DNA from 2 places in the Micromonospora sp. NPDC049891 genome. Region 1 is predicted to be linked to the other one. Evidence: predicted binding sites of a transcription regulator. Region 1 holds the regulator's gene; the other holds the start of a gene.

What was found. Region 1 encodes HrcA, which represses chaperone genes, less so after heat shock. Its sites were predicted from a motif close to GGTTNGCACNCTCNNNNNGAGNGTGCNAACC; they were not measured.
Region 2: the regulator HrcA is predicted to act here: its motif matches at 4,765-4,795, upstream of groES (co-chaperone GroES).

What each region holds. Positions count from the first base shown of each region.
Region 1 is NZ_JBFAML010000007.1:210,674-218,552, forward strand. It holds gene AB0I71_RS12300 (serine hydrolase domain-containing protein) at 1-1,271, opposite strand, end outside; gene AB0I71_RS12305 (histidine triad nucleotide-binding protein) at 1,268-1,627, opposite strand; gene AB0I71_RS12310 (16S rRNA (uracil(1498)-N(3))-methyltransferase) at 1,673-2,407, opposite strand; gene dnaJ (molecular chaperone DnaJ) at 2,409-3,554, opposite strand; gene hrcA (heat-inducible transcriptional repressor HrcA) at 3,628-4,650, opposite strand; gene AB0I71_RS12325 (DUF4870 domain-containing protein) at 4,861-5,454, shown strand; gene hemW (radical SAM family heme chaperone HemW) at 5,481-6,704, opposite strand; gene AB0I71_RS12335 (enoyl-CoA hydratase-related protein) at 6,725-7,513, shown strand; gene AB0I71_RS12340 (hypothetical protein) at 7,633-7,879, shown strand, end outside.
Region 2 is NZ_JBFAML010000043.1:9,124-17,002, forward strand. It holds gene AB0I71_RS30660 (ATP-binding cassette domain-containing protein) at 1-139, opposite strand, end outside; gene AB0I71_RS30665 (substrate-binding domain-containing protein) at 244-1,344, opposite strand; gene ybaK (Cys-tRNA(Pro) deacylase) at 1,553-2,032, opposite strand; gene AB0I71_RS30675 (methyltransferase domain-containing protein) at 2,104-3,294, opposite strand; gene AB0I71_RS30680 (DUF397 domain-containing protein) at 3,576-3,767, opposite strand; gene AB0I71_RS30685 (helix-turn-helix transcriptional regulator) at 3,758-4,558, opposite strand; gene groES (co-chaperone GroES) at 4,930-5,244, shown strand; gene groL (chaperonin GroEL) at 5,316-6,965, shown strand; gene AB0I71_RS30700 (molybdopterin-dependent oxidoreductase) at 7,215-7,879, shown strand, end outside.

The DNA.
Region 1 (7,879 bases):
TTCTCCCGGCCGGAGACGGTACGGAACACGTCCGGTCGCTGCGGCACCGGGGCGAACACCGCGGGCGGCTTCCCCGGGGGGTCACCGGCGCCACGGGCCCGCAGCGCCCCCTCGTGCCACGAGAAGACGTACTCGAAGCCCTCGCCCCACCAGCGGCCGAGCAGCCCGCGCAGCTCCGGCGGCGCCGGATCACCGGGACGCCACGGATCGATGTCGGCCGGGTCGTGCTCGACCGCCTCGGCGAGCAGCCGGTGCGGCAGCTCCAGCAGCTCGGTGGCGGTGCCGGAGGAGCCCAGCACGGCAGCGCCGAAAGCGGCGGGGGTGCCCTCGCCGCCCCGCCGGCCGTACACCCCGGCGAGGAAGCCGGGCATCGCCCCGTCGTGCCCCACGTGCACCACCCGCTCCCCCTGCGGCACCAGGATCAGGCCGAGACCGAACCCGCCGGCCCACACGGCCTCGTCGGTGACCGTCACCGGCCAGCGCATCTCGTCCAGGGTGGCCGGAGTGAGCACCCGGCCCGCCGCGTCCACCGCCGCCGGGTCGGCCAGGAAGGCGGCCCACCGGGCCATGTCGGTAGCCGTGCTCCACAGTTGCGCGGCCGGCCCCACCGCGCCGAAGTCGGTGGGTGGTTCCGGATGGGCCTCGTCGGAGTACGCGTCGACCAGGAATCCGGTCGCGGCGCGCGGCCCCGGGGTGACACTGGTGGCGGTCAGCCCGAGCGGGGTCAGCACCCGCTCGGTGAGCACCTCCGCCCAGGTGCCGCCGCGTACCTGCCCGACCAGGCGGCCGAGCAGCGCCATGCCCAGGTTCGAGTAGTGGTAGCGGCGCCCGCTCGGCAGCACCCGCTCGGCCCGGGCCAGTTCGGCGATCAGTTGGTCGGCGTCCGGTGCGCGCAGCGTGTCCCAGACGTCGCCGTACGGCTCCCGTTGCAGGCCGGCGGTGTGCGACAGCAACCGGCGTACGGTCAGCTCGCCGTGCGCCGGCAGGTCGAGGTGGCGCCGCAACGGGTCGTCGAGGTCGAGCAGCCCGGCGTCGCGGCACTGCATGACGAGGACGGCGGTGAAGGTCTTGGTCACCGAGCCGATCCGGAACCGGGTCTGCTCGTCCAGCGCCGTGTCGTTGCCGGTGCCGCCAGCGGTGCACGTCCACAGCGGCCGGTCGGCCCGGTGCACCGCCGCCGAGACCGCCGGCACCCGGGCCTGCGCCTGGACCTGCCGGACCATCCGTTCCAGGCGACCGGCGGCGGAGGTGCGGCCGGCGGCGGAGGTCATCCGATACTCCGGGCCAGCATCGGGCCGAGTGGTGCGCCGCCAAGCACGTGGGCGTGCACGTGGAAGACCTCCTGACCGCCGTACGCGCCGGTGTTGAACATCAGCCGGAACCCGTCGCCGAGCAGTCCCTCGTCCTCGGCCACCGCGGCGGCCGTGGCCAGGACCTCGCCGGCCAGCGCCGGATCACCCTGGCCGAGCGTGGCCACGTCCGCGTAGTGCTCCTTCGGCACGACCAGCACGTGTACCGGCGCCTTCGGGTCGATGTCGCGGAAGGCGAGCGTGGTGGGCGTCTCACGGACCACGGTGGCCGGAATCTCTCCGGCGACGATGCGGCAGAACAGACAGTCGCTTCCCATCCGGGCAGTGTAAGGAAGTGATCCTCGGCGACGTTCGCGCGACGCTCACCAACGCAGCAGGCGGGTGGCGAGGACCGCCAGGGCGGCCACGCCCGCGGTGGAGGTGCGCAGCACCGAGGTGCCGAGCCGTACCGGTCGCGCGCCGGCTTCCTGGAAGGTCGACAGCTCGTCCGGGGTGATGCCGCCCTCGGGCCCCACCACCAGCACGATCTCGCCGTGATCGGGCAGCTCGACGGTGGTCAGCCGGTCGGTCGCCTCCTCGTGCAGCACGTACCCGGCCGCCGCCCCGGCGATCCGGCGCGCCACCGAGGCGGTGGCCTCGTCGGGTGCTCCGGCCATCACCGGCAGCCACGCCCGTCGGGCCTGCTTCGTCGCCTCGCGGGTGGTGGCGACCCACCTGCCGCGGGCCCGTACGCCCCGGTCACCGCGCCACTGCACCACCGAGCGACTCGCCGCCCAGGGGACTATCTCGTCCACGCCGGCCTCGGTCATCGCCTGCACGGCCAGCTCGCCCCGGTCGCCCTTGGCGATGCCCTGGACCACCACCAGCCGGGGGTTCGCCGCGTCGACGTACCCCCGGTCGGTCACGTCGAGGTCGAGGGTGCCCCGGCCGACGGCGGTGACCACGGCGGTGGCCGTGCCGCCCCGGCCGTCGGCGAGCAGCACCTGCTCGCCGACCCGCAGCCGTTGCACGGTGGCGGCGTGGTGGCCCTCGGGGCCGTCCAACACCATCGACGCGGCGGTCGGCAGCGACTCGACCAGAAACAGCGGGGCGGACACGTCAGGCGTGGCCGTTGAAGGCGTCGCGCATCCGGGAGAAGAAGCCGCCCTGCTTGGTCAGCTCGGCGACCTCCTCACCGCGGGTCTTGGCGAACTCGCGCAGCATCCGCTCCTGCTCGGCGTCGAGCTTGGTGGGGGTGCGCACGTCCAGGTGGACGTAGAGGTCGCCCCGCCCGGCTCCGCGCAGGTGCGGTACGCCACGGGCCCGCAGCCGCAGGGTGCTGCCCGGCTGGGTGCCCGGCTTGACGTCCACCGGTTCCTCGCTGTCGAGCGTCTTGATGGTCAGCCGAGTGCCGAGCGCGGCGGCGGTCATCGGCACGGTGACCCGGCAGTGCAGGTCGTCGCCCTTGCGGGAGAAGACGTCGTGTGGCCGTTCGTGGATCTCCACGTAGAGGTCACCGGCGGTGCCGCCGCCCGGGCCGACCTCGCCCTGCTGGGCGAGGCGGATGCGCATGCCGTCCTCCACCCCGGCGGGGATCTTGACGGTCAGCGACCGACGGGTGCGCACCCGGCCGTCACCGGCGCAGGTCGGGCAGGGGTGCGGGATGGTGGTGCCGTAACCCTGGCAGACCGTGCACGGCCGGGCGGAGACCACCTGGCCGAGGAAGGTGCGCTGCACCGACTGCACCTCGCCCCGACCGCCACACGCCTCGCAGGTGGCCAGGTGGGTGCCGGCGGCGGTGCCGGCACCGGAGCAGGTGGTGCAGAGCACCGCCGTGTCGACGGTGATCGGCGCCTCGACGCCGAAGGCGGTCTCCTGAAGGTCCAGTTCCAGGCGCAGGATCGCGTCGGCACCGGGGCGGGTACGCGGTCGCGGGCCTCGTCCGGCGCCGGTGGCGCCGCCAAAGAACGCGTCCATGATGTCCTGGAAGCCGACGAAGGGTCCGGCCCCGCCGGGGCCGCCCGGACCGCCGGGCCCACCCCCGCCCGGTGCCAGCGGGTCCCCGCCCAGGTCGACGATCTGCCGTTTCCGATCGTCCGAGAGGACCTCGTACGCGGCGTTGATGTCCTTGAACTTCTCCTGTGCCTCCGGGTCCGGGTTCACGTCCGGATGGAACTGGCGCGCCAGCTTGCGGTAGGCGCGCTTGATCTCGTCATCGGAGGCACCCTTGCTCACGCCGAGAATGCCGTAGTAGTCCCTGGCCACTGCGTTCCGTGTCCTCGTGTTCGTCTCGAGTTACGCCGTTCGGCGGCGGCAGCCTGCCGTCGGCCCTGACTTGTCAGTTCTGGGCCAGCAGCTCGCCCACGTAGCGTGCCACGGCCCTCACCGTGGCGATGGTTCCGGGGTAGTCCATCCGGGTCGGTCCCAGCACGCCCATCCCCCCGACGATGGTCGCGCCCGGGCCGTACCCGGTGCTGACCACGGAAGCCGCCCGCAGGTTGTCGTACTCGTTCTCGTCGCCGATGCGTACCCGCAGGGTGCTCGGCTCCACCTCACCGATGAGCTTGAGCAGCACGACCTCCTCCTCAAGAGCTTCGAGGATGGGGCGCAACGAGCCCTGGAAGTCGAGCAGGCCGCCCCGGGCGAGGTTCGCGGTGCCGGCCAGGGCGAGCCGTTCCTCGTGCCGTTCGACGAGGGTCTCCAGCAGCACGGTGGACAGGGTCGTCATGGCCGGGCGCAGGTGCGGCGCACAGTCGTCGATCAGGGCCTGCACCAGCGGCGGGGTCTCCGACAGGCGGACTCCGACGAGTTTCTCGTTGACCAACCGGCGCAGGTCCAGGACGTCGTCGGCGAGGACCGGTGCGGGCAGCTCGACAAGCCGCTGCTCGACCCGGCCGGTGTCGGCGATCATCACGAGCATCAGCCGGGTGGTGGAGATCGGCACCAGTTCCAGGTGACGCACCCGGGACCGGGCCAGGCTCGGGTACTGCACGACGGCGACCTGACGGGTCAGCTGCGCCAGCAGCCGCACCGTGCGGTGCACCACGTCGTCGAGGTCGACGGCGCCGGCCAGGAAGCGCTCGATCGCCCGGCGTTCGGCCGGGCTGAGCGGCTTGACCCGGCTCAGCCGGTCGACGAAGAGTCGGTAGCCACGATCGGTGGGCACCCGCCCCGCGCTGGTGTGCGGTTGGCGGATGTAGCCCTCCTCCTCCAGCACGGCCATGTCGTTACGGACCGTGGCCGGTGAGACACCCAGCTGGTGTCGCTCGACGAGCGACTTGCTGCCGACCGGCTCCTGGGTGGCGACGTAGTCCTCGACGATCGCCCGGAGCACGGCGAGCTTGCGGTCGTCCAGACCCATCATTCCCACCTCCTGTCGCAGGTCAGCCCTCAGCGTCACAGCCACCGCAGGAACACTCTGGCACTCGACTGTAGCGAGTGCCAGTCTACGTCGGGGTCCCCGTCGACGCGATGATCAAGTCAGCACGTCCATCATCGAACCGATCGGCGGGTTGACACTCGCCGGTGTCGCTCTGGTGCGCCGTTGCCGGTGACACCTACCGTGACCCCCATGACTGAACCACCTCGTCCCCCGGACTCCGGCGACGAACCCACGACACCACTGTCCGGCTCGCCTGGCCAGAGCGACTATCCCCCGCCCGGCGGCTATCCACCCCCCACCGGCGACCAGCCGCCGCCGGCCGGCTATCCCCCACCCGGCGGGTACCCGCCCGGCGGCTACCCGCCGCCGCCGGGAGCCCCCGGTGTCGGCTACCCGACCGGCGGTTACGGCGCACCGGGTGGCGGCTACGCCAACAACGAGGACAAGACCTGGGTCCTGATCGCCCACTTCGGTGGCCCGCTCGGCGTGGTCGTCGGCGGCGGGCTCTTCGGCTGGGTGGCGCCGCTGATCGCGATGATGACCCGGGGGCAGCAGTCCCCGATCGCCCGGGCACACTCGGTGGCCGCGCTGAACTTCCAGCTCACCTGGGCCATTGTCGGCGTGCTGAGCTGGGTGCTCGCCACGATCACCTGCGGCATCCTGTTCTTCGCGCCGATCATCGCGGGGATCGTGCCGGTGATCTTCGGCATCATCGGCGGGGTCAAGGCCAACGAAGGGGTGCTCTACCAGTATCCGATGAGCTACTCGTTCGTGAAGCGCTGACCGGTCGGGCCGCCTGGTGACGGGGATCAGGGAAGCAGGTCGCGGACCACGGCGTCGGCGAGCAGCCGGCCGCGCAGGGTGAGCACGGCGCGGCCGGCGGCGTGGGCGGGCTCAGCGAGCAGGCCCTCGGCCAGTGCCCGCGCCGCGCCGGCTCGCCCGGCGTCGGTCAGCACGTTCAGCGGCAGGCCGGCGGCCAGCCGCAACCGGAGCATGACCTCCTCCATGTGCGCCTCGTCGCCGGTGAGCACCTCCCGGGCCTGCCCGGGTGACTCCCCGGTGGCGAGGCGTTTCGCGTACGCCCCGGGATGCTTGACGTTCCACCAGCGCACTCCGCCGACGTGGCTGTGCGCCCCCGGCCCGAGGCCCCACCAGTCCCCGCCGGTCCAGTAGAGCAGGTTGTGCCGGCAGCGCGCCTGCGGCGTGCGGGCCCAGTTGGAGACCTCGTACCAGGAGAAACCGGCCGCGTCGAGGGCGGACTCGGCGGCCAGGTACCGGTCGGCGGCCACGTCCTCGTCCGGGTACGGCAACTCGCCCCGGCGCATCCGGGTGGCCAGCCGGGTGCCGTCCTCGACGATCAGGGCGTACGCGCTGACGTGGTCCACGCCCGCGGCCACCACCTGGTCCAACGAGGCGGCGAAGTCCTCGGCCCGCTCCCCCGGCGTCCCGTAGATCAGGTCGAGGTTGACGTGCTCGAACCCGGCGTCGCGGGCCTCCAGCGCGGCGGCGGTGGCCCGGCCGGCGCTGTGCCGGCGGTCGAGCACGGCGAGCACCCCGGGCGCGGCCGACTGCATGCCCAGTGAGATCCGGGTGTACCCGGCCGCGCGCAGCTCCTTCAGCGAGGTGGTCGTCACCGACTCCGGGTTGGCCTCGGTGGTCACCTCCGCGTCGGCGGCCAGCCCCCAGGTCCGGTCGATCGCGTCGAGGATCCGGGCCAGGTCGTCGGCGGGCAGCAGGGTGGGGGTGCCGCCGCCGACGAAGACCGTGTCCACCCGGGTGGGCGGAGTCTCGCCCAGCACCCGGGCGGCGAGCGTCAGCTCCGCCAGCACGGCGTCGGCGTAGCCCTCCCGACTCGCGCCACCGCCCAGCTCGTCGGCGGTGTACGTGTTGAAGTCGCAGTAGCCGCAGCGGCTCGCGCAGAAGGGCACGTGCACGTACACCCCGAAACCCCGGGCGCCGACGGACGCTCGGGCGGGTGCGGGCAGCGACCCGTCGGCTGGGACGGGCTCGCCTGCTGGAAGGACGCCGGGCATGGCCACTAGTGTGCCCTCACATGACCTCTCCCGACGCGCTCGTGCGGGTCGCCACGGCCCACGGGGTGACCACGCTCACCCTGGACAGTCCGCACAACCGCAACGCGCTCTCCACGCCGCTGATGACCGAACTGCTGGCCGGGCTCGCGGTCGCGGTCGCCGACGACGCGGTCCGGGTGATCGTGCTCGACCACACCGGGCCGGTCTTCTGCTCCGGAGCCGACCTGAAGGAGACCGCGGCGGCGTACGCCAGCGGCACGGTGCCCGCCGGGATGCTGGGTGACGTGCTCGCGGCGGTCCGGGAGTGCCCGAAGCCGGTGCTGGCGAAGGTCGCCGGCCCGGCCCGGGCCGGCGGCCTGGGTCTGATCGCGGCGGCCGACCTGGCGGTCTGCGCGGCGGAGGCAACGTTCGCCTTCACCGAGGTACGGATCGGGGTGATCCCCGCGGTGATCTCCGCGACGGTGCTGCCTCGACTGTCTTCCCGGGCGGCGGCCGAGCTGTACCTGACCGGCGACACCTTCGACGGGCGGCGGGCGGCCGAGATCGGCCTGGTCACCGCCGCGGTGCCGGCGGAGGAGTTGTCCGCCGTGGTGCACCGGTACTGCGATTCGCTGGTGCGGGGTGCTCCGGCGGCGTTGGCCGGGGTGAAGCAACTGCTGCGCCGGCCGGCCCCCGTCGACCTGCGCGCCGAGCTGACCGAGCTGGCGGAGTTGTCCACCGGGTACTTCCTGTCGGCGGACGGCATCGAGGGCGTCACCGCGTTTCGGGAGAAGCGGCCGGCTCGTTGGGTGGCGGAACTCGGCAGGTGATCCACGGCCGGGACGGGGAACCTCAGGTCGGCGCACGGACGGCGCGCGGGGGTGGAACCGGTCGGACGACCCGGACTGGTCGATGAGGGACGTACGCTTGGCGGACCTTGACACAGGAGGTGCGGGTGCGAACTCGGGCTGTCGCGACGGGCTTCGTGGTCCTCGTCCTGATCGCCGCGATCGGGTTGATCGTGGTGCTGAGGCAGGCTGGTGAGGGGCTACGGCTGCCGCTGGCCGGCCGGGCCTGCACGGTGCAGGCCGACGGCGAGGTGACTCTGGACTCGCAGCAGATGGCGAACGCGGCGACGATCGCGGCGATCGGCGTGCAGCGCGAGATGCCCGAGCGGGCGGTGGTGGTGGCGCTGG
Region 2 (7,879 bases), on a different contig from region 1:
TCGACTTGCCGGCGCCGTTGTCACCGACGAGCGCGGTGACCTCGCCCGGGTAGGCGGCGAAGGCGACGTCGCGTAGCACCTGGACGGGACCGAAACTCTTGTCGATCCCGCGTAGCTCCAGCAGAGGGGTCGCGGACACGGGGTTCTCCTTTGTCACGGAGGGAGATCGGAGCCCGTCCAGCGGCGGCAGGCCGCCCGGCACGGGCTTACCGTGCCGGGCGGCGCCACCTTAGGCGGGTGAGGTCAGCTGATGCCCGCTTCGGTGCAGAGCTTGGCGAAGTCGCCGGTGCAGACCTCTTCCTTGGTCACGAAACCGTCGGCGATCACGTCCTTGACGTTCTCCTTGTAGATCGCCTGCGGGGTGAGCAGGACCGACGGCACGTCCCGGTTGCCCTCCGGGTCCTTGACGGTCTGGCCGGTCTCCTTGCGCTCGCCCTTGGCCAGCGCGATGGCCAGCTCGGCGGCGGCGTCGGCCTCCTGCTTGACGGCCTTGTAGACGGTCATGCACTGGTCACCGGCGAGGATGTTCTGCAGGCCCTGCGTGGTGGCGTCCTGGCCGGTCACCGGGACCTTGCCGTTGAGGTTGTTCTTCTTCAGCACCGAGATCGCGGCGTTGCCGAGGCCGTCGTTGGCGGCGAGCACGCCGTCGATCTTGCCACCGGTCTGGGTCAGCATCTGCTCGAAGATCGTGGCGGCCTGGGCGTTGTCCCAGTCCGGCACGGACTGGTCGGGGCCCTTGGTGTACTCGTTCGCGTCGAACTTGGGCTTGAGGACCGAGTCGTACCCGTTCTTGAACAGGGTGGCGTTGTTGTCGGTCGGCGACCCGTTCAGGTACGCCACGACCGGCTTCTCCGCCTTCTGGTCGGTCAGGCACTTGGCCAGGCCCTCGCCCTGGAGCTTGCCGACAGCCTCGTTGTCGAAGCTGACGTAGTACTCCGCCGAGCCGCCGAGGGTGAGGCGGTCGTAGTCGATGGTGGCGACGCCCTGCGACTTGGCCTTGTCGAGGACGGCCTTGCCGGTGCCGGAGTCCAGGTTCACGATCATCAGCGCGGTGACGCCACTCGTGATCATCTGGTCGGCGATGGTCTGGAACTGGGTCTTGTCGCCCTGCGCGTTCTGGATGTCGTAGTCGACGCCGGCGGCCTCGAAGGCGGCCTGGAGGAACTTGCGGTCGGCGCCCTCCCAGCGGGCGGAGGACTTGCTGTCCGGCAGGATCACGCCGATCTTCGGGGTCTTGTCGGAGCCGGAGCCGGCCTGGTCGCCGCCGGAATCGTCGCCGCAGGCCGTCAGGCTGCCGAGGGCCAGCAGGCCCACGGTACCGACGGCGAGGAAGCCCTTGCGCATGTGCAGGGTCCTTTCGAGGGTGGGGAAGGGTGTCGGTGTTTTGTTTTGTTGTGTCCGGCAACGTATTGCGCCCCACACGCCAGCACAAGAGTGAGCCGGTCACGAGTTTGTTGTCGGCGGTAACAATTCAGCAACGCCCTCGACACCGTGCCGCCACCGTCCGTGTTCCGGTACCGGTGTCCGGTCGACTGCGGAGGCGCCGAGCGGATCAGGTGGCGGCGAGGGGCGCGGTGTCCGCGCCGGTGAGCGCGACCAGGGCCGCGGGGGCAAGTTCCACCTGGAGTCCCCGCCGCCCGGCCGAGACGTACACCGTCGGATGCTCCAGGGCGGAGACGTCGAGGACCGTGGGCAGCCGCCGCCGCTGACCCAGTGGGCTGATGCCGCCGCGTACGTACCCCGTGGCCCGCTCGGCCGCCGCCCGCTCGGCAAGCGTCGCCCGCTTGCCGCCGACGGCCGCCGCGAGTGCCTTGAGATCGAGATCGCCGGTGACCGGCACCACCGCCACGGTCAACGCCCCGTCGACCTCGGTGACCAGGGTCTTGAAGACCCGCTCGGGTGCCACCGCGAGCGCGGCGGCGACAAGCGCGCCGTAGTTGGGCTCGTCAGGCGAGACATCGTACGGATGGGTGCGATGGTCGACCTTCCGCTTCGCCAGCAGCGCGGTCGCCGGCGTGCCACGTCCCGCCATGTCCGCCAACCTAGCCCCGGCCCGAGGCCCGAACCAGTGTCTTCCCAGCCGGTGGTGCGCAGGGTCGGCGTTCAGATCGCCGGGCGGCAGACCAGGACCGTCGGGGCGCCCGCGGTACGGGTCAGCACCAGGCTCGCCGGCTGGTCGCCGGCCAGCCGCAGGTCGCGCCGGAGTCGCTCGGGCTCCAGTGCGGAGCCGCGCTTGAGGATCTCCACCCGGCCGACCCGCCGCTCCCGCAACAGCGCCCGCAGCCGCTTGAGGGAGAACGGCAGCACGTCTGTCACCTCCAGGCAGCGGGCGTACGGCGTGGGCCGGGCCGCGTCGGCGTAGAGGTAGGCGATTGTCGGATCGGCCAACGTGGCGTCCAGTTCGGCAGCGAGCTCGGCCACCAGGTGAGCCCGGACCACCGCCGGATCCGGGTCGTACACGAAGTTGCGCACCGGTCCGACCGGTGCCTCCCGCGTCCCTGACCCGGTCAGCTGGTGCGCCGCCGGCAGCTTCTCCTTGAGCACTGTCGCGCGGCGGGGCAGCTCGGCCAGTTCACCGCACCAGAGGGCCGCCTCGACCAGGTCGCCGTCGACGCTCACCCACTCGGCCTCGGCACCGGGCGGGATCAACGCGTGGTCGATCCCCGGCGCGACCTTCACCACCGTGTGCGACACCCGCTCGGCCAGGCCGGTCACGAAGTCCCACGGCGGCGAGTACGAGTTCGGGTCGAAGATCCGTCGGCCGGTACCGGCCCGGCGTCGGGCCGGGTCACAGAAGACCGCCTCGACCCCTGTCACGTCGAACGCGGTCGCGTCGCCACACTCGACGGTGACGAGGTCGGCCAGCCCGGCGGCCTGCGCGTTCGCCTCGGCCAGCGCGGCGGTGAGCGGGTCCGCCTCCACCGCGTACACCCGGATGCCGGTGCGGGCGGCGGCGAGCGCGTCGGCCCCCAGCCCGCAGCCCAGGTCGGCAAGCGTCGCCACCCCGGCGGCGCGCAGCCGCCGGGCGCGCCGGTCGGCGACAACCTGCCGGGTGGCCTGCTCCAGTCCCGGCCGGGTGAAGAACATGCCGTTCGCCGCGGGCCCGAACTTGCCGGTCGCCCGGCGGCGCAGCTCCGCCTGGGTCAGCGCCGCCGCCGCGAGCCCGGCCGGCACCCCCGCCGAGCGCAGCGCCGCCGCCGCAGCCAGCGGATCGCCGCCGGCCACCCGGACCGCCGCGTCGAGCGCGGCCGACCCCTCAGGGGTAAGCAACGCGGCGAACTGCTCCAGATCCACCCGCCCATTCTTCCGCCCCACCCTCGTCCACCCCGCCCGGCCTCTTGTTCGTGGTGCAGGCCGGTCGCGACGTGCGGCATCTCGGGCCTTTGGCCCGGTGGGAGGGTGTGGGTTGCGGCATCTCGGGCTATCGCGTCAGCGGGAGGGCGCATCATGCCGCAACTCGCGCACATCGGTGGGGGAGGGGCGGGCAACTCTGTAGGCCGAGCCGAGCCGAGCCGGGGCGGCCGGGGGAGCGCGCGGGGCGGGAACGGCGCAGCCGGATGCCGTGTCGGGTGAAGTCAGTGGGTGGGGCGGTGGGGGGCGATGAAGGCGCGCCAGGCGGCCGGGGTGAAGCCGAGCGCCGGGCCGGCCGGATCCTTGCTGTCGCGCACGGCGACCACGCCGGGCAGGTTGTCGGCGACCTCGACGCAGGCGCCGCCGTTGCTGTTGCTGCGGGAGGATTTGCGCCAGGCGGCACGGGTCAGGTCCATGACTTCGCCACTTCCTCGATCAGGCGGGCGGACTGCCGGCGCGGCAGCGCCTCACCGGCCACAGTCTCCCAACGCCGCCCCAGGCTGGCAAGGTCGTTCGGGCTGTCCACGGTGTGCCCCCGGAGCTGGTTGTCCAGGTGTGCCACCTCGGTGCCGTCGGCGAGCCGGGCCAGCACGAAGGGGCCGTTGAGTCCGACGTACCACGGGGTCTCGGCCGGGATGATCCGCACCTGGACGTGCGGGCGGTCGGCGAGGCTGCGCAGGTGCTCCACCTGCTCGCGCATTGTCGCGCGCTCGCCGACCTGCCGGCGCAGCACCTGCTCGTCGAGCACCGCGACGAGTTGCGGTGGATCCTCGCGGGCGAGCACCTCCTGCCGGGCCATCCGGGCCAGCACCCGCTTCTCGATCTGCTCGTCGGTCAGCGGTGGACCGGCCCGGAGCATGGCCCGCGCGTACGCCTCGGTCTGGAGCAGGCCCGGCACCACTGCCGGGTCGTACCAGCGCAGCGCGACCGCCTCCCGCTCGATCTCGCCCCACGGCCGGAACCAGTCCGGCTCGGCGTGCAGCCGGATCAGCTCCAGCATCCCGACGAAGAGGCCGCCGGTCTCCAGCACCTTGTCGAACCGGGCCAGGTAGTCGGCGCTCAGCTGGTTCGGGCCGATCTCCATCGCGCTCACCGCCGACGGAGAGTAGTTGATCATTTTGCTCAACTCCTCCTGGCTGAGCCCGCGCACTTTGCGGGCCCGGCGCAACTGGTCGCGTAGGAATCCCAGGGTTGGTACGTCCGCCATCTGTCCGCCCTCCGTGACGTGGTCGCGCCGGAGAGTAAGGGGTGGTCGATCGACGGGGAAGTGACTGTCGGCGTGTTGCGGTCAACCCTGGCGAACGGCGGCGGAAGACTGCGAAAAGAGTGGCGGTACGGGTGCGCGAGCGTGACGACACGAGGGTGGTGGATTGGCACTCTCCTTGACGGAGTGCTAGCCGAGGAATAACCTGCGATTAGCACTCTCACCCTGAGGGTGCCAACCTTCGGGCCCTGGTGTCCGGGGGTTGAACGCCAGGCGGACCGGCACCCGCGACGACGGCCCCGCCCGGTGGCATGTGGCAGATTGACGCCGGTCGGCATGCCGATCGGCAACGAAACCAAGTACCCCAGGAGGGTATGCCCGTGACTACCGCGACCAAGGTTGCGATCAAGCCGCTCGAGGACCGCATCGTGGTCCAGGCGAACGAGGCCGAGACCACCACCGCCTCGGGCATCGTGATCCCCGACACCGCCAAGGAGAAGCCGCAGGAGGGCACCGTCCTCGCTGTCGGCCCGGGCCGGATCGACGACAAGGGCAACCGCGTGCCGATCGACGTCTCCGTCGGCGACACCGTTCTCTACTCGAAGTACGGCGGCACCGAGGTCAAGTACGCCGGCGAGGAGTACCTGGTGCTCTCCGCCCGCGACGTCCTCGCGGTCATCGAGAAGTAAGCAACCGATCAGTGTCGTTGCCCCGGTCCGGCTCGCCGGGCCGGGGCAACGTCGCTTTCGAAGGGACATAGATGGCGAAGATCCTGAGCTTCTCGGACGACGCCCGGCACCTGCTGGAGCACGGTGTCAACGCGCTCGCCGACGCGGTCAAGGTCACCCTCGGGCCGCGCGGGCGCAACGTCGTCCTCGACAAGAAATTCGGTGCGCCGACGATCACCAACGATGGCGTGACCATCGCCAAGGAGATCGAGCTCACCAACCCGTACGAGAACCTCGGCGCGCAGCTGGTCAAGGAGGTGGCGACCAAGACCAACGACGTCGCCGGCGACGGGACCACCACCGCGACCGTGCTCGCCCAGGCCATGGTCCGCGAGGGCCTGCGCAACGTCACCGCGGGTGCCAACCCGGCCGGCCTCAAGCGGGGCATCGACGCCGCCGCCACCAAGGTCTCCGAGGCGCTGCTGGGCAAGGCCGTCGAGGTCTCCGACAAGAAGTCGGTGGCGCACGTCGCGACGATCTCCGCGCAGGACGCCACCATCGGTGAGCTGATCGCCGAGGCGATGGAGAAGGTCGGCCGAGACGGTGTGATCACCGTCGAGGAAGGCTCCGCCCTGCACACCGAGCTGGACGTCACCGAGGGCCTTCAGTTCGACAAGGGCTTCATCTCGCCGAACTTCGTCACCGACGCGGAGTCGCAGGAGTCGGTCCTGGAGGACGCGTACGTCCTGATCACCACGCAGAAGATCTCCGCGATCGAGGAGCTGCTGCCGCTGCTGGAGAAGGTCCTCCAGAACAACAAGCCGCTGCTCATCATCGCCGAGGACGTCGAGGGCCAGGCGCTGTCCACCCTGGTGGTCAACGCCATCCGCAAGACCCTCAAGGTCTGCGCCGTCAAGGCGCCCGGCTTCGGTGACCGCCGTAAGGCGATGCTCCAGGACATGGCGATCCTCACCGGTGCCGAGCTGGTCGCCCCGGAACTGGGCTACAAGCTCGACCAGGTCGGCCTGGAGGTGCTGGGCAGCGCCCGGCGCATCGTGGTCGACAAGGAGAACACCACGATCGTCGAGGGTGGTGGCCAGGCCAGCGAGGTGGCCGACCGGGTCGCCCAGATCCGCAAGGAGATCGAGGCCTCGGACTCCGAGTGGGACCGGGAGAAGCTCGCCGAGCGGCTGGCCAAGCTCTCCGGCGGTGTCGCGGTGGTCAAGGTCGGCGCGGCCACCGAGGTCGAGATGAAGGAGCGCAAGCACCGCATCGAGGACGCCATCGCCGCGACCAAGGCCGCGGTCGAGGAGGGTACGGTCCCCGGTGGCGGTGCCGCCCTGGCGCAGATCCTGCCGGTGCTCGACGACGACCTCGGCTTCACCGGCGACGAGAAGGTCGGCGTGTCGATCGTGCGTAAGGCACTCGTCGAGCCGCTGCGCTGGATCGCCCAGAACGCCGGCCACGACGGCTACGTGGTCGTGCAGAAGGTCACCGGCAAGGACTGGGGCCACGGCCTCGACGCCGCCGTCGGCGAGTACGTCGACCTGACCAAGTCCGGCATCATCGACCCGGTCAAGGTGACCCGCAACGCGGTCACCAACGCCGCGTCGATCGCCGGTCTGCTGCTCACCACCGAGAGCCTTGTGGTGGAGAAGCCGGCCGAGCCGGAGCCCGCCGCGGGCGGCCACGGCCACTCGCACGGCCACGGTCACAGCCACCAGCACGGCCCGGGCTTCTGAGCCCTGCCGTACGCCGGACGTGGGGCGCACCGTCGACAAGACGGTGCGCCCCACGCGCGTGAACGGGGCGGTCGCGGCTCCCGCCTGGCGTCAGTTGTGGATCCGGCCCGGCCTCGGTCGTGCCGGACGGCGTCGGACGCGGCTCCCGCCGGGCGTCGGACGTGGGTCGGGGCCGGCGTACCGGTGACGAGAGGTTACGAACGCTGACGCCGACTACCGGACCGGTGGCCGGTGGGAAACACTTGGCGGGTGAGCAGCACGACACCCCGGTTCGCCGCCCTGGCCGGCGTCGCCGCCGCAGCGGCGGCCATCGGCACCGCCGAACTGGTTGCCGTCCTGACCGGCCCCCGGTCGTCGCCGCTCGTGGCGGTCGGCGGTCTCGTGGTGGACACCGCGCCTGAGCCGGTCAAGCGGTTCGGCATCGAGGTCTTCGGCACCTACGACAAGATTGCCCTGCTTGTCGGTACGGCGTTGCTGCTCGGCGGATTCGCCGCCCTGTTGGGCATGCTGGCCGCCCGCCGGCTGACGGCGGGCCTGGCCGGCATCGTCGTCTTCGGCGGGATCGGCGCGGCGGCGGCCCTGACCCGGGCCGGTGCGGACGCCGCCGACGTGCTGCCGTCACTTGTCGGTGCGGCGGTAGGCGGGCTGGTGCTCTGGGCTTTCGTCGCCGGTCCGCTGGAACTCGACCCGTGGCCCTGGTCCCCACCGACACCGGCCGGCCCGCCGTCGGTGACCGGTCCCGCCGCTGCCGTGCCGGACCAGGATCCGGTCGGAACCGCCGGGGTACCCGGCGGCGCGGCGACCGACCCGACCGCGTCCGCCGGAAGCCCGTCGGCCCCGGGAGGGCCGGGGCGGCGGGTCGACCCGGACTCGCGGCGGCGGTTCCTCACCGGTGTCGGCACCGTGCTCGGGGT